3 linked regions of the Flocculibacter collagenilyticus genome follow. The protein of the gene in region 3 interacts with the protein of the main gene of each other region in a pairwise test. Links are inferred from orthologs where the notes say so. Each region holds a gene or a part of one and is shown on either strand. Other genes may lie near its edges.

What was found.
Region 1: the proteins of glnL (region 3) and HUU81_RS03970 interact in binary tests that used the Escherichia coli proteins (3 or more experiments, as listed by UniProt). The link is inferred for Flocculibacter collagenilyticus from one-to-one orthologs.
Region 2: the proteins of glnL (region 3) and glnB interact in binary tests that used the Escherichia coli proteins (3 or more experiments, as listed by UniProt). The link is inferred for Flocculibacter collagenilyticus from one-to-one orthologs.

The regions. Positions count from the first base shown.
Region 1 is NZ_CP059888.1:902,478-906,944, forward strand. What follows is about bases 1,644-4,467. They hold HUU81_RS03970 (P-II family nitrogen regulator), read left to right. Parts: upstream 1,644-2,798; coding sequence 2,799-3,137; downstream 3,138-4,467. Other genes in these bases: HUU81_RS03965 (YacL family protein), read left to right, coding at 2,220-2,594; HUU81_RS03975 (ammonium transporter), read left to right, coding at 3,149-4,467. In the rest of the region: HUU81_RS03955 (FAD:protein FMN transferase), read left to right, coding at 1-768; (Na+)-NQR maturation NqrM, read left to right, coding at 786-998. UniProt on the Escherichia coli protein: Involved in the regulation of nitrogen metabolism. Regulates the activity of its targets by protein-protein interaction in response to the nitrogen status of the cell.
Region 2 is NZ_CP059888.1:2,946,326-2,950,954, forward strand. What follows is about bases 1-2,986. They hold glnB (nitrogen regulatory protein P-II), read right to left. Parts: upstream 1,672-2,986; coding sequence 1,330-1,671; downstream 1-1,329. Other genes in these bases: lipA (lipoyl synthase), read left to right, coding at 1-585; msrA (peptide-methionine (S)-S-oxide reductase MsrA), read left to right, coding at 745-1,281; nadE (ammonia-dependent NAD(+) synthetase), read left to right, coding at 1,867-2,700; HUU81_RS13105 (GspH/FimT family pseudopilin), read left to right, coding at 2,741-2,986. In the rest of the region: more of HUU81_RS13105, read left to right, coding at 2,987-3,253; HUU81_RS13110 (GspH/FimT family pseudopilin), read left to right, coding at 3,335-3,850; HUU81_RS13115 (TapY2 family type IVa secretion system protein), read right to left, coding at 3,968-4,285; HUU81_RS13120 (type IV pilin protein), read right to left, coding at 4,286-4,629. UniProt on the Escherichia coli protein: P-II indirectly controls the transcription of the glutamine synthetase gene (glnA). P-II prevents NR-II-catalyzed conversion of NR-I to NR-I-phosphate, the transcriptional activator of GlnA. When P-II is uridylylated to P-II-UMP, these events are reversed.
Region 3 is NZ_CP059888.1:3,348,334-3,356,687, reverse strand. The notes cover bases 1-2,927. They hold glnL (nitrogen regulation protein NR(II)), read left to right. Parts: upstream 1-898; coding sequence 899-1,957; downstream 1,958-2,927. Other genes in these bases: glnG (nitrogen regulation protein NR(I)), read left to right, coding at 1,954-2,927; HUU81_RS14905 (DUF4124 domain-containing protein), read left to right, coding at 308-829; glnA (glutamate--ammonia ligase), read left to right, coding at 1-114. In the rest of the region: more of glnG, read left to right, coding at 2,928-3,402; HUU81_RS14890 (PEP-CTERM/exosortase system-associated acyltransferase), read right to left, coding at 3,415-4,152; HUU81_RS14885 (CsgG/HfaB family protein), read right to left, coding at 4,731-5,501; HUU81_RS14880 (curli assembly protein CsgF), read right to left, coding at 5,540-6,001; HUU81_RS14875 (CsgE family curli-type amyloid fiber assembly protein), read right to left, coding at 6,004-6,387; HUU81_RS14870 (autotransporter outer membrane beta-barrel domain-containing protein), read right to left, coding at 6,443-7,870; HUU81_RS14865 (curlin subunit CsgB), read right to left, coding at 7,897-8,354.

The sequences.
Region 1 (4,467 bases), 2.4 Mb from region 3 along the record:
TTCAATGCCGCTAATGAAGGTGACGTAGTAGCTTTTTCTAAACAAACCGCAAATGTAATTGCTGAGTCAATTGAATTAGGCAATTTAACCTCTGGAGCGTTAGATATTACCATTGAGCCACTAGTTAACTTGTGGGGATTTGGACCAGAAGGGCGAATTATTTCCGCGCCATCAGCGCAGGACGTTATTGAAGTTAAATCACAATTGGGGCTTGATAAGTTAGTACTTGAAGGTAATACAATTACTAAGCCGAATGCTCAACTTACACTGAATTTGAACGCAATTGCAAAAGGGTACGGTGTTGATGTTGTTGCTGAGCTACTAGAGTCTAAGGGAATAACCAACTATTTAGTGGAAGTGGGCGGCGAAATGCGTATTTCTGGTAAAAAGCCAAATGGTAACTGGCAAATTGCCATTGAAAAGCCTACAGCTAATGAGCGCGCAATCCAGCGGGTAATTGCAACAGGTACTATGGGCATTGCCACGTCTGGTGATTACCGCAGTTATTTTGAAGATAATGGCGTTAGGTATTCTCACTTAATCGATCCAAACACAGGGAAACCCATCAATCATAATCTTGTCTCAGTGACTGTGTTGCATCCCTCCTGTATGATTGCAGACGGGTTAGCGACCGCGATTAATGTGATGGGACCAGAAAAGGGATTGCAGTTAGCTGAACAGGAAAATATTCCTATTTTAATGGTTTTAAAAACCGCTGACGGGTTTGAAGAGCGCACGAGCAACGCTTTTAAGCCTTATTTAAATTAATTGGCTAGGTATATATTATGTCTATTTTTATTCTAACTTTTGCGATCTTTTTAATTGTTGTTATTGCGATGTCTATTGGCATGATTGTACAGCGTAAATCTATTTCTGGAAGTTGCGGCGGTATCGGGGCAATAGGCATGGATAAAGCGTGTGACTGCGATGATCCATGTGATAAACGTAAGAAGAAAATGGCGCGAGAAAAAGCTTGGCAGGAAAATAGGATTTTATAGCTAATTTAATGGCGTGTATTTTTTCAGATGTAGGCTGATTGCTATTGGTAGCATGTGGCTAATAGCAAGTGACTAGTAGCAATTAACTTACACTAGAAAATGAGTGTACGTGAAAGCAAAAAAAAGCAGCCTGTTGGCTGCTCTAAAATTCTTTGAAAATTCCATCTATTTTTATCCCTGAAGTATTCCTTTGATTGCATCCTGCTTACTTCCTTTTGCAATCCTTCCTCTCTCGTTTTACATTCTGGAATTCCGTTTACTCCAATTCCTATTACTGGGCACTCCGCACCGCCAGTAGGTCGGCAAGTCCTTATCTGCCTGAAGTTCTTCCATGTCATCCATGTCTGTTCTTCTTGAACTCGCTCCTAGCTATCCATCCTTGATAAATCCGTTTTCGCGCTATTTCCTGTGCGCCTCTATCCTTAATTTCCTTGCTTAAACTGTCCTTGTATTAATCGTCCTGATGCCATCCATAGTTTGGTATGCGCTAAATCCATACGCAGTTCATGTTTAATCCATTTAGTTGGTTACTTCCTTAACCAATTAACTTGCATCCATTACATCATCCGTGAACGCTGCTTATCCTTAAGCATTCCTTAAACCTTCCTGGTTTGTCCTTTACACATAGCTGCTTGATTAAAGCAGATCATACTTCCTGTAATTTCCCTGTTGAATCTTTCCTTAATGCACGTTCCTCGTGCTAGGCTCCTGCCTTACATTCCTTGTCTTTTCGTCCCATCCCGAGACGTCCCTTTAAGTCCCTACATCCTTGTCCTCTACCTTGAGGAATTTCCTGCTCCGTTGAAATGCATAATACGCTGCTTAGATTTGGATCATAGGTATGATAAAAAAATTTACATTGTAAGATTAATTACATACACCATTTGAATGAAGTGCTTCTATACAAATCAATGACTTATGCTTTCCTTTGTCGTTATTTCGATGTAAATAATACGTTATCTCCTGCATTAATGTAGGAGATATCTCACAAGATTTTGGGCTGAAGTCGGCATTAGCCTTTTATCAACGCAGGGGCGTTGTGAAATTATTTGTGTGCGATTACTAAATACTTGATGAAAAGGATAAAAAATAGACAGGTTAATGCAATTAGTTAAGGATTGTAATCAGTATCTTACTAACAAATCTTTATATGCAACTCACTTTCTTTTAAGATCAACGTATCATTGCACACGCTTAACAATTAACATTAAGGTTACATAAGTGGAATACGAATTTCTTTACGACTCAATTACTGGTGGTTTTCACGTTAAGATCTCATCTGAACAAGCTGTATTTGGTCGTTGGTTGTCGGAAGAAATTGGTAAAAGCGCGGATGAGTTGGAAAAAGTGTTTAATGTGATCGACTTAGCAAACGCTAGCCCTCATCAAGAGTTGCGGTTAATTGGCAAAGAATTTACGTTAACCTTGAACCAAATGGAAGCTGAAGTAACAGCAAATGTAATGCAAGCTGATGAGCTTGGTGATGATTACGCAGAACAAGACTTATATGTAGAACTTGATGGCCATGCAGCAAGTTGTGGCATTGAAGACTTGGTGTTATTACTTAACGCTTGGCAAGATTTTATTCAAAATTAACAGGCTTTTCCCAAAATATTGAAGAGTCATCGCGCTGACTAATATTTGCACTGCATTAGTGCGAAGCACTGTTGCCTGATGGTGCATTTATCTTCATCCAATCTTTTATTTAACCCTAACTAATTGTTATCTATAGCTAATTATATTTGGCATAAAACTTCCTCTTTCTTTTTCAAAATATAATCATAAAAAAGGAAGTGAAGAATGAAATTAGTTACCGCTATTATCAAGCCATTCAAACTTGACGATGTAAGAGAGTCTATTGCTCAGTTTGGGATTGAGGGGTTAACCGTAACCGAAGTGAAAGGCTTTGGACGACAGAAAGGGCACACGGAGTTATATCGAGGTGCCGAATATCAAGTTGATTTCCTCCCAAAAGTAAAATTAGAAATTGCGACTCACGATGAAGATATTGATCGTCTATTAGAAGCAATTACTTCCGCTGCACACACTGGCAAAATTGGTGACGGGAAAATATTTGTGACTGAGCTTGAAGCCGCAGTGCGAATTCGCACTGGTGAGTTAGACGCTGAAGCGATATAGGAGGGCAGATCATGGAACAAAATATTTACCAATTACAATTTGCGTTAGATACCTTTTATTTTTTAATTTGCGGTGCACTAGTGATGTGGATGGCCGCTGGTTTTGCCATGTTAGAAGCAGGGCTGGTAAGAGCAAAGAATACGACAGAAATTCTAACAAAAAATGTGGCACTGTTTGCCATCTCTTGCACTATGTATTTAATTTGTGGCTACGCCATTATGTATGATGGCGGCTTATTTTTATCAGGAATCCAGTCATTAGATACTGCATCTACGTTAGATAAATTTGCTCAACGGGAGCAGGGTATCGAAGGTGGTGCAATATACTCTGCTGCTTCTGACTTTTTCTTTCAGGTGGTTTTTGTTGCTACGGCAATGTCGATTGTTTCCGGAGCGGTGGCAGAGCGCATGAAATTGTGGGCGTTTTTAGCATTTACGGTTGTGCTTACCGGCTTTATTTATCCAATGGAAGGCAGTTGGACGTGGGGCGGAAAGGAGGTCTTAGGCTTATATAGTTTAGCTGAGATTGGATTCTCTGATTTTGCCGGCTCTGGTATTGTTCATATGGCGGGAGCTGCTGCGGCGCTTGCAGGAGTATTACTGCTTGGTCCTCGCAAAGGTAAGTATGGGAAAAATGGCCATGTATATGCTATTCCTGGCGCTAATATGCCATTGGCTACCTTGGGTACATTTATACTGTGGATGGGCTGGTTTGGTTTTAACGGTGGTTCAGTGTTAAAGCTAGGTGATATCGCCAATGCGCACTCAGTCGCTCTGGTTTTCTTAAATACTAACGCAGCAGCGGCTGGCGGAGCAATCGCAGCTTTATTGGTGAGTGTTGCTTGGTTTAAAAAGGCCGATCTTACCATGGTGTTAAACGGAGCATTAGCGGGGCTAGTGGTTATTACTGCTGAGCCTGTTACGCCAACCGCTTGGCAAGCATTACTTTTTGGTGCTATAGGTGGTGGCGTAGTTGTTTTTTCGATTATTGGTTTAGATAAGCTTAAAATTGATGACCCTGTAGGTGCGATTTCAGTACATGGTGTTGTGGGAGTGTTAGGCTTGATGTTAGTGCCACTAACTAATGCGAATGCAAGTGTTATTGGCCAGTTCGTGGGAGCACTGACTATTTTTGGCTGGGTATTTATTACCAGTGTGGTTGTATGGGCCGTTATTAAGAAAGTGATAGGGCTAAGGGTCACGCTAGAACAAGAAGTGGAAGGGATTGATAATTCAGAGTGTGGTGTAGAAGCCTATCCAGAGTTTGTGACGTCAATGAAAATGACAGGAAGAAACATGGATAACAGTATTTATTCTGAACTAGTGTCACA
Region 2 (4,629 bases), 410 kb from region 3 along the record:
TTAAAGTATGTTGTGATCACATCAGTAGACCGTGATGATTTACGGGATGGTGGTGCTCAACACTTTGTCGATTGTATTAATGCAATTAGAAAACATGCTCCAGAAACTAAAATTGAAATTTTAGTGCCTGACTTCAGAGGCAGAATGGACAAAGCGCTAGACATTTTAAACACAAGTCCACCAGACGTGTTTAACCACAACCTTGAAACTGCACCACGTTTATACAAAAAAGCTCGCCCTGGTGCCGACTATAAGTGGTCACTTGAGTTACTGCGCCGCTTTAAAGAAGCTCATCCCACTGTAAAAACTAAATCAGGCTTAATGGTTGGGTTGGGTGAAGAAAACGAAGAAATAATTGAAGTATTAAAAGATCTTCGCGAACACAATGTAGATATGCTTACTATCGGACAATACTTACAACCTAGCAAGCATCACTTGCCAGTGACAAGGTATGTGAGCCCAGCTGAATTTGATGTATTTAAAGAAGAAGCTGATAAACTTGGTTTTCATCAGGCAGCATCAGGCCCATTCGTCCGCTCAAGTTACCATGCTGATAAGCAGGCAGCAGGTGAAGAAGTAAAATAACTGACTAGCGAGCCTAAGGTAACATTACTTTAGGCTCGATGTACTTTTCTGAAAAGACATAAGAGACTCTCTCGAAATTGCTTACTTGCAGATCAAGCTTCAGGCTATTAACCAGCTATACTCAACATAATCAAGCTATTTAGCACTCTCAGTAATAATATGAATAATTTACAAAAGGCGACATTTGCTGGCGGCTGCTTTTGGTGTATTGAAGCGGCTTTCAATAAACTAAAAGGTGTTAAAAGCGCAATATCGGGTTATATTGACGGTGACCTTCCAAACCCTACCTATAAAGATATATGTACAGGGCAAAGCGGATATGCAGAAGCGGTAGCGATAGAGTTCGACGCTAGCATGATTGATTATGAAACCCTGTTAAAGATTTTCTTTACAGTGCACGATCCTACGCAAGTCAACAAACAGGGTTACGATGTTGGTACACAGTACCGCTCTGCAATTTACTATCATTCCGATTCACAAAAGCATCTCGCAAAACGTATGATTGAAGACTTGAATCAGCAAAAAATCTGGCCGCTACCGATTGCTACCACAGTAGCTCACGCCAGCCAATTTTATTCAGCAGAGAGCGAGCACCAGCTTTATGCAGTTAATAATCCCAACCAGCCATATTGCCAATTAATCATTAACCCTAAATTAGAAAAGCTAAAAAGTGCTTTTCAAGATTATATTAAATAGAGGGAGTAATAGGTTACATTTACCTAGTTAACTCAATTGGAAGAAGCTTTATAATAAAGCTTCTTCATCTTCTTCAGACGTTCGTATACGCACTACCCGCTCAACATCATAAACAAAAATCTTACCATCGCCGATTTTCCCTGTATGTGCTGTATTAGCAATAACCTCAACACAGCGATCGACAGTCTCTTCAGTTACTACAATATCCAGTTTAACTTTAGGCAAAAAGTCCACCATGTATTCAGCACCTCGGTAAAGTTCTGTATGTCCTTTCTGTCTACCAAATCCTTTAACTTCTGTCACTGTCATGCCTGCAATACCAATTTCAGCTAACGCTTCCCGAACATCGTCTAATTTGAACGGTTTGATTATTGCTTCTATTTTTTTCATCATTAGCCTCGAGGTAATTTATATAAAATAATTTAAACAAATCCATGTTTATTATGGCGAAATACTACCATAAGCCATTATATCAGCGCCATAATGCTAGCTATAAATTAGCATGCGTGAGCACTTCTTCCTCCACTTTTATAATGATAGAATCAAATACCTATAAACAGAAAAAATTAACATAGGTTGTTATACATGAATCAGCAATCAATCGTGGCTGAAATGAAGGTATTACCTGATATTGATCCTAATTTTGAAATTCAACGCCGCATCGACTTTATCAAACAACAATTACTCAATGCGGGCCTATCAACTTTAGTGCTCGGTATCAGTGGTGGTGTAGATTCCTCAACCTGTGGAAAGCTAGCGCAGTTGGCAGTTGATCAACTCAATCAAGAAAAGAACAGTAATAACCATCAGTTTATTGCTGTTAGGTTGCCTTACGGAACGCAAGCAGATGAAGAAGATGCACAAGCTGCAATTTCGTTTATCAAACCTACACACACTATGACGGTTAACATTCAACAAAGCACAGACCAAATGCACGTTGAAGTACTCAATGCATTGCCACCAGCGTTACGAGCAAAGAAAAATGATTCGGATATCGATTTTGTAAAAGGCAATGTCAAAGCGAGAGCACGTATGATTGCACAATATGAAATTGCAGGCCTGACTAACGCCTTGGTGCTAGGTACTGATCATTCAGCAGAGAATATTACTGGTTTTTATACTAAGCACGGCGATGGTGCCTGCGATCTTGCACCTCTATTTGGCTTAAATAAAAGACAAGTACGTTTACTTGCAAAAACATTAAATGCGCCAACTCCGCTTATTGAAAAAGCACCAACAGCTGACTTGGAATGTTTGACGCCATCCAAAAAAGATGAGGAAGCATTGGGGATTAGTTACGATGAAATCGATGACTTCCTCGAAGGTAAAAACATTTCAAAACAAAGTAGCGAAAGATTAATTTCGATCTTCAACAAGACACAGCATAAACGCCAACCAATACCAACTATTTATGATTAGCGATTATGTTTTACTTAATCAATAGATGGAGTATATCCACATGAAGAAAAACGGTTTTACATTATTAGAGGTGTTAGTAGTTGTTGGCATAGTTGGCATTCTCGCTTCAATCGCATTACCAAATTTAAGCAGCTTTTTAGAATCAAATCGCGTTGAAAACAAGTTACAAGAACTAAATAGACTATTCGCATATGCAAGAGGCGAAGCTATTAGTGGAGAAACATTCGTTACTGTCTGCCCTTTAGTAAACAGGACTTGTACAAATGATTGGAGCAAAGAAATTGTTGCCTTTATAGATGATAATAATAATCAAACAAGAGAAGCCAACGAAGCCGAGTTGCGCGTTAGTGGGCCACTGAACAGCAATGACTTTCTACAATTTGCTAATGCGGCTTTAACATATGAATCTAGAGGAATGCTAGCCAATAATGATGCTGGCGGTAGGTTTATTTACTGCCCTTCCTACAAAAATAATATAAATTCACGCTCACTCGACATTACCCCACTAACTGGTAGAGCAACAATTAGTGACAATACTGTTACTTGTAACTAATGTGGTTATGAGTTAGTCTAGTTTAGCCGCATAGTAGGAAGCTATGTGGCTTATAAATAAACATATCATGGAGGATAAATAATGACTAAGAGTAGTCACGCCTTTACTTTAGTTGAATTATTAATTGTTGTTACAATATTAGGCATTCTTGCTAGTGCCGCACTTCCCAGCTTTAACAGTATTTTAGAGTCAACCCGAGCAGATAATAAAACATCTGAACTAACACGATTACTTTACTTTGCCAGAGCTGAAGCAATCTCATCTGAAAATTTCGTCACGCTATGCCCCCTTCAAAACAATGCATGTGTAAATAATTGGAATTTAGAGATAGTTGTTTTCAACGACATTAATTTAAACCGAACTATTGACGGCAACGAAAGGGTATTAAGGGTAATATCGCCTATTCCATCACATGACTTTTTACAACATCCTTTTAGCTCAGTCAGTTATGATGCAACTGGTATGCTGGCCAATAGAATGGGCAGTTCTTTTAGGTATTGCCCTGGTACTAAAAACAGCCAATATGCTAGAAGAATCATTGTCTCATCACATACTGGCCGAGTTAGGTATTCTGATGAAGATACAGAGTGTAGATAACCCGAACTCGGGTTAAATAATTATTACAATTATCAGCTGTGAGGTTTTTATGCGGCATATATAAAAACCTCCTCAAAAACCTTGATTAATAAGGTATGAAGCACTTTATTTAATAACTCAATGCTCTGTGTTTTTGTCTAGCTTCTGCGATGAGTACAAAATAAATTTACCATATAAATCTGTACACTCAACAACATCCACAACTTTATGGCGTTTACCATTTAGTTCTATTGAAATAGACTTACCAAATTGCTTTTTAATCAGCTCATCTTTGCGAAGCTTATTCTTTTCCATACCAGTAATAATGGCTTCTTCTTGGGAGCTAAGTTTTACATGACATTTATAATGGCTCCTTTGAGTAACATCTTCATTACTAGCAAAGGCGATGGAGGTGCAAATACACACAAAAGATATAAAAAATACGTGTAATTTCATTTATCGCTCCCAGCAATTATTATTTGTTGCGCTACCGTTATTAGCCGACTTTCTTCCAATATTATCTATGGTAAAGATTTTACAATCGCTATCTGCAGCAGCTTGGCTTCCTAAGGCTTTTGCTTGAATAACAAATTCCTGATCTATATCCTGAGCATCCGTAACTACCGAGATACTGTAATATCCACTTTCAGTAATAAATGGGTCAGCCGGATATCCAAGTTGGGTTAAATCTGTTGTATAAGTTCTAAAATCTGCAAAAAACTGCTCTTGCATATTAGCTGCTGATATCAACTCTATCATTGCTTCAGAACGCCTATTTTGCGAGACATAATCAACATAAC
Region 3 (8,354 bases):
AATGTAATGACGGATGACATGATTGATGCGTATATTGCGCTTAAGCGCCAAGATGTTGAAACATTGAATATGACTACGCACCCAATTGAATTTGAAATGTATTACAGCGCATAACGTACTTGATGTATACCCACTGTAATTAAAAACTACAGGTCAAACCAATTTTAAAAAGCCCGTTTTTAAACGGGCTTTTTGCATTTTAGTCGACTTTAGTCGATTCCAGTAAGCAGGTTCTACTGGTATTTTTTAAGCAAAAAAGGTAAAGTGCCTACGTTTAAATATAGGTAGTATAGGTTTGTTTATTTTCATGAAGAAAATACTTTTTATTTTGTTGATAGGGTTTGTCACGTCATTGCATGCAGAGCCAAAAAAAATCTTTGTATGGCAAGATCCTAATGGTGTGTTAGTGTTTTCGGATACGCCAAAGCTTAATGCGGAAGAAATTAAACTTAATACTAATCCAAACATTATTAAGTCGGTTAGCGCTGCTATTTTCGACGCTAGTAACACTGAAAAAAATGCGAAAGAAGAATATAAGATTTCTATCGAGCAACCTAAAGAGTTAGGTACAGTTCGTGATAATACTGGTTCAGTATATGTGTCAGGAAAAATCGAGCCTGTATTTGAGCGAGGCTTAAAAGTTAAGCTGTATTTAGATGGCACGCTGTATGGCGAAGCTAAGAATTCTTCAATTTATATTTTGCGAGATGTAGACCGCGGAGAACATCGAATATACATGGAGTTGCTTGATAAATCAGGCAAGGTTATTGCAACAAGTCCTACCAGAACGTTTTATTTACATAAAAACTCTATTATCAACCCAAATTAGTGCACTTATTCTAATCAGCATGTAAATTCTGTTGAATGATTGCACTGTTTTGGTGCATGGTCGGCAGTGATGAATAATTTAAACACAACACAAATTGTAGATATTGATATTATTAACAGCCTGTCGGTTGCAGTAGTGACTGTAACGGCTGACTTAAATATTGTGCAAATTAATCATGCAGGCGTTGCGTTATTTCGGTGCAGCGAGAAACGTATATTAGAGCGCCCATTATATGCGTTTTTTCAACAATGTGATTTTGATTTAGATCGCATCTCTAAGATCATTGAAGACGGTAGTAGCTTTTCTCAGAGTGAATCTCAGCTAATATTTCACGATTCACGGCCTGTACTGGCTGACATAAATTGTAACTCGATTAATCAATATGCAGTTCTCGAAATCAAGCAAATTGATATGCAAAAACGTATATCACAAGAGAGTTTGTTACATCATCAGCATACTGCTTCACGAGAGTTAATACGAAACTTGGCTCATGAAATTAAAAATCCATTAGGTGGCGTAAGAGGTGCGGCGCAACTATTAGAGCGCAACCTTAATGATATAGAGTTGAAAGAGTATACCCAATTAATTATTGAGCAAGCTGATCGATTAAAGAACCTAGTCGATAGGCTATTAGGACCTAATAAGTTGTTGCAGCGTGAATGGGTTAATATTCATCAAGTACTTGAATCAGTTAGAAAAGTAATACAGGTAACAATGCCAATGCAAGCGAGTATTGTGCGTGACTATGATCCAAGTGTACCTGATGTATTGATAGATGCTGAACTGGTTCATCAAGCAGTGCTGAACATTGCTCAAAATGCACAACAGGCTATTCAAGAGGATGGTATTATCAAACTTAGTTCACGCATTATGAGTCAAGTTGTTCTTAATGGTAAAAAGCATGCGCGTGTACTCGCTATTGGCATTTCAGATAATGGTGAAGGCATCCCTGATGAGCTAAAAGGTACTTTGTTTTTCCCTATGGTCTCGAATAAAGAAGACGGTAACGGTTTGGGATTATCGATAGCCCAAACACTTATTCATCAGCACGGTGGTCGGATAGACTGCGAGAGTTGGAGTGGTCAAACAGAGTTTATTATCATTCTTCCTATAGGAGAGTCACAATGATGCAGGTCGTATGGGTTGTAGATGACGACAGTTCTATTCGTTGGGTATTAGAAAAAGCATTGAAAGGGGCACATATTCACTGTGAATCATTCGTCTCAGCAGAGTTGATGCTTCAACGGTTAGCTTATGAAAAACCTGACGCGATTGTATCAGATGTTAGAATGCCGAAAATTGGTGGGTTGGAGTTAATTGATAAAGTTCATAGTCAGTACCCGCATATACCTATTATCATTATGACCGCACACTCTGATTTAGATAGTGCGGTTAATGCCTACAAACATGGTGCTTTTGAATATTTACCCAAACCGTTTGATATTGACGAGGCGATTCACCTCATCGAGCGTGCTTTTGAACATAGCAAACAATGCCAAAATCAACCCGAGCCTAATAACGAGCAACACACGGTTTCCGAAATAATCGGAGAGGCGCCCGCGATGCAAGAAGTATTCAGGGCCATCGGCAGATTAAGCCGCTCAACCATAAGTGTACTCATCAACGGGCAATCTGGTACCGGTAAGGAACTAGTAGCTAGTGCGCTGCATAAACATAGCCCACGCGCACAAAAAACATTCATAGCACTTAATATGGCCGCGATTCCAAAAGATTTAATCGAAAGTGAGTTATTTGGCCATGAAAAAGGTGCATTTACGGGGGCGGCGACTGTAAGACGTGGTCGCTTTGAGCAAGCTGATGGTGGAACACTTTTTCTAGATGAAATTGGTGACATGCCGCTCGATGTTCAAACTCGACTGTTACGTGTTTTAGCAGAAGGTCAGTTCTATAGAGTTGGAGGTCACGAACCGAGAAGTGTTGATGTAAGAATTATTGCGGCAACCCATCAAAACCTAGAGTTGTTAGTGCACGAAGGAAAGTTTAGAGAAGATTTATTTCATCGGCTAAATGTGATTAGAATTCATTTACCCTCATTAGCGGAAAGAAGGGAAGATATACCTGCATTGATCTCGCACTTTCTAAAAGTTGCCGCAAAAGAGCTTAATGTTGAACCAAAATCAATGAAGGCGGATACATTAGCTTATTTATCTCAATTAACTTGGCCTGGTAATGTTCGACAACTTGAAAATACTTGCCGCTGGTTAACTGTTATGGCGAGTAGCCAAGAAGTACATTTACAGGACTTACCTCAAGAGTTACAAGCGGCCAAAGATAAACTACAAGATACACATTCAGATGAGCAAGGTTGGCAGCATGCATTTGCCCTTTGGGTAAATTCTCATTTAGAGCAAGGGCATGAGAGTATTGCTGATAAAGCGCAAGAAGAAGTTGAGAAAATATTGATTGATCAAGCTTTACATTTTACTCGAGGTCACAAACAAGAAGCTGCAAAAAAAATTGGTTGGGGAAGAAACACACTAACAAGAAAATTGCAGGAGCACTCCATTGCTACAATTGATCTTAAAAATTTGCGTTTACGTAAAAACGATTAATTCAGGTATAAATTAAGCGGTATGTTGTTGTGCATTCATTTGATGATGAGCAATAATTTGACTATCAAACGATGCGGCAGTTGCCTCATAAAATTCAGGGGCATTCGCCATTAATGCATGTTTTATCTTCTCTTTGCTGATGGCAAAAGCAGCACGCTTCCCCTTAAAGTCGATAAAGTTACTCACTTGTTCAAACTCAATGCCTACTTGTCTTAGGCGTCGATGTAGTCGCTCTTCCATAAGCGCATAGGATACACTGATATCTGAACAGTGTGCTATATATGAAAATACACCGAAATACAGAGCATTAGAAAACAATCTACCTACTTTATCTGGATGAGGTTGACCATTATTGATCAAGTTTAGGCCATCAATATATTTAGGAACCGCTAGCCTTGAAAACTCACCAGCAACATGCTCTGTTGAGTCCACTTTTTCAGATAAACCACAGTACATTTTTTTTGCTTGAAAGTATCGCTCAAAAGGGAGCCCTAGATTTTCACTGCCTAGTACCGTTCGAATAGTGCCGATATAATTACCAGACGCTTTATGCTTAACAAGTATAGGAATCGAGTTAACATCAAATTCATCTGTTTCCATATGATCTGGATAACGTAAGGAAGGTTCAAGGTGCCACTCTTCGCAGTACACTTGATAACGGATTTTATAGCTCTCTTTTTTGGTTTCGCTATCTAATCCTAAGACAAGATCGTAGTTCTCATAGAAGCTACTCAAATTAGTCATATTCATGGTATTGTCTATTATTTTATTTGTCCGGCTATAAAGTTCAGCGCCAAACTCCTTATCAACACCGTACAACTGAATAATGCCACTAATCCGGCTTTGTTTAACTATTGTGGACCACAATTGAAAAACATAAAAGTATTAGTTACAAAATATTTTCTTTTTTTTTAATATTTAGAATAAAAATGAATCTAAATATTGACACATTTACACATACAACTGTTCACTTTATGTAAAAAGAAATACTTATTACATAAAGGCATAACTTAACTAAGAGCGTAATCTTATTAACGACTTAGATGAATAATTCTTTAGGAAAATCTAATTTATATTCAAGGCCAATGATTCTAGCGGATAGTGGTAACTTATAAAAGCTATATTTTTCATTAATATAATATTTTTTCGATGGCTTTTTTATTCATTATTGGTTTTATCAAAAAGCGAAGAGTTAATATTAATGTCAAGTTATTTTTACAATAAATAAACCTTCATGGTGTTAATTATTAATGTGCTTTCCTTAGAGTATTAGCCATTAATATGCGAGTATATTGGCTGATATTATTTATTTGTTACATTGATTTACATTAAGTGTTTTTGGCTGCCCATACTCTTTTTTCAATCCCTTTCACCACTAACTCACTGACTGCTTTTTCAATAGCTTGTTTTACGCAAATATGCATAGGTTCATTATCAGAAAAGCCGCCTTCAGCTTCTGCTAACCGTTTAAAGCTAACATAGCGAAAGAACCCCGCCCGTAACTCTTTACTTAATACTTTTTTACTGGTTGAAACGGAAATAAGTACTTGGCCTGTTCTAACATCAACAGCTCGCATATAGATAGAAATAATATCTTCGCGATATAACTCCGATGCACTAATGCCAAAGTATTCAGCGCCAAACCCTCCAGTTTTCACATTGGAGTCATAGCTAATGATCCCACCCTCTATCAATATTTTAGCTGTCGCTAGAGGGGGTAATTCTTGTTTATCGTCATCTTTTTGTGAGGCACGTATGATTTTTCTCTCAGTTAAAATATTTTGCAAGCCTTCACGTTCCATTGGCAAAAACCAGTCGGAATCGCTTAAAGTTTGCATCAGAATAGAGGTTGCCCCTTGAGTCACGGCTGTTGAAAAAGAGCTAACATTGGTTTGTGGTTTATATTGGCCAGTTTGATCTCTGAATGAATAAACGGAAACGGGGATTCTGCCTTTAGGTTGAGGCAAACCTTCCAGCTCTTTATATGTTTCGGTAACTTCCAAAACTTCCGCATTGGTTAATTCAGGTGAACTAAGCTTAGATACTGTAGAGCACCCTGAAATAAAAATACTAATAAGAAAAAATAATGCATACTTCATTTTGTGGACTCAATAAGTGATTAATAAAAGACTAAAATTTAAGGAAAATCTATTCCGCCAGCGCCGATGCCGCTACCGTTTGTCTCAAACCTTGGAACAACAATTATCGTTGTTTCGGATGACTCAAGATTAGTGAGTTCGACTGTAATACTATCGGAATCACTTGTGATAATTGTAATTTGATAGCCTCCACTTACAAATGTTTGATCTTGTCCGAAAATACTATCTTCTGGTAGGTTTTCACCGAAGGCTTCATCAGTGATTTCTCTGACCATTTTATTAATGTAAGCTCGCTCAAGAGATTCTTGAAAGCGATCTGCGTAAGTTTTTTCTAATTGAGGCGCTTTATGCTTATTTTGTGATTGAGCCTTACTAAGTAAAAAACTACCATTTATAGGGTTTCCGCCAAAGCTTGGGTTAGTTGGTGTGTAGACCAATTCTGATGACTGGCTAGGTAAAGATAATAAAAATAACACTGAGACTAATAAGCGCTTTTGCATGACTACCACCCATTTTCTGCAATATCTGGATTTTTTACACTGTATTGGGATTGAGCGATTGCATCAATTAATACTTGTGTAGCCTGTTCTACTTTTTCTTGGACCGGGGAGTATCTCCGTCCAAAATACGTAACATAAATAACTTTATTGTTCATTTTCATCACTAAACGTGTTCCAGCGTGTGGAACTACCTGCTCTATTAATGCCACATTAATACTCTGAGTTCTAGGGATGTCGTACCACAATTGACTAAACTGGTAATAAAAATCTCTACCAAAGCGAGAAATTGTGTTGTCGAGCAGTAGTCCACCAACTTCAACTTCTTGCTTAGCTGGTGCTTGAAACGAAGAGAGTAGTAGAAAAAGAATACTTAATTTTTTTAGCATGAAACTAACTTAACAAAATAAAGGGGCAAATGCCCCTTTAAAATATTAATTATTTTTACTGCTGGTCAATTGTTGCGTGGTTCCAATCACCAACCTGGTCAACAAAAATAGAGCCTGCACCACTAATGATATTACCTTCAACAATATTTCCATTACCATCTTGGTAGATTGTTAACGAAATACCATCTCCGCCAACTAACATAGAGTTACCATCGTAACCCGTAACCATATTCTCGTTACCAAATTGATTAATGTTAATTGAATGATTATTACCTTCCACTAACATATCAACACTGTTGTCATCACCCAGTTGTGAAAGAGAGATAGTGTTAAGACTAGTTTCTAAAATAGATGCAAGTCCAATAACTGCGTCATTAAAGTCACCATCTTGCATAATGTCTATGTCATTGCCATCAGAAGGATTCCCTTGGCTTTGAACAACTGAAGTATTGCCGTCGCCCGTCTGAGTAACATCTATGTCGTTCATATTTCCGTCAAAATTAGCGATGTGGCTTGAGTTTTCACTTCCAATTTGAGTAGTAGTGAATTCGTTACCTACGCCCATGACGCCAGAGTATGCAGCGTTAGAGTCACCATTTTGATTAACTGTCTGTTCATTGTCATCTCCAACAGCATCAATATCAATATGGTTTGAATCTCCAACTTGATTCATAACCATACTGTTACCGTTACCCATTAACATAGGAGAACCAGCCCAGTTATTATTGCCTTCTTGATCAATTGAAATGCTATTTTCATCGCCGTTCATTTCAAAGATATTTGCAACGTTGCGGTCACCGCTTTGTTCTGCTTCAAACTCATTATTATTGCCAGTGATGCTTGTAACACGAGTAACGTTCCAATAGCCATCTTGCTCTAATACGATTTCATTTGAGTCGCCCTGAACACTTTCAAAGTGAGCTTCTTGCCAATCACCAGTTTGTTCAGCTGAAATTTCATTATCGTTACCATTCATATCACGGTTAAAAAGCCAATGGCCACCGCCATCCTGCTCAACTATGATTAGATTGTCATCACCTTCAATGTCATTAATTATTTGATTACCCAGCCCTTGGAATCCAGAACCTGACATGCTTAATTCAACGATGTTTCCGCTACCAGTTAGAGTCGTGTCAGACTCGTTCATGTCGCCATCTTGATTAATTATCAACGTATTTACGTTACCAGTGATCTTTCCAAGTGCAATATTATCTGCACCATTTTGCTCTATTTCTGTGATGTTATCTTCGCCTATTACGATAACTTGCAAGCCGTTTAAATCACCGCTTTGGCTTAATTTAGCATTACTGGCTACACCACCATTGGCGTTTTGAGAGAGTATCACAACGTTACCAGTTGCATTTGTCATGATGTCAGATTCAACTAGTTGAACACCTGCTCTTGACTCTGCATTTACGCCAACACTTGCTGTACCTAACGCGATAGCGATAGCACTAGTTAATATAGATTTATTGAGTTTCACTGTATGCTCCATCTAATTTTTTGTCATCAATATTGAGTAATATTGACCACCATTGAGTTTCCTAACTGGTGAACAGTAAATTGTTGTTCGCCCAATTGAGTTATATTCGCTATGTTGGCATCGCCCTGTTGAATGACAGTTCCAAGGTTGTGATCCCCATACTGTGCAAGATTGACAATATTACCTTGACCGTCTTGCACAATATGAGCTTGATTAAACATCCCTTGCTGCATAATATCGGTTGAGTTTGCCGCATTAGCTGCTTGGTTAACCGTTGCTGTGTTATATATTCCGTACTGCGTTATCACAAGTTGTTGGTTTGTAATAGACGCTGTAGTTGAAAGGCTCAAAGAAAGTGGAGAGTCCTTTAAATCGATATCACTAGAAGCAGCAGGTGAAATCATACAAGTAGAAAGAAGGCAAAAAAATAGCCCTTTAATAACCAGTGCTTGACTGGTGCTAAAGGTTTTTTTGGGCGTTCTAT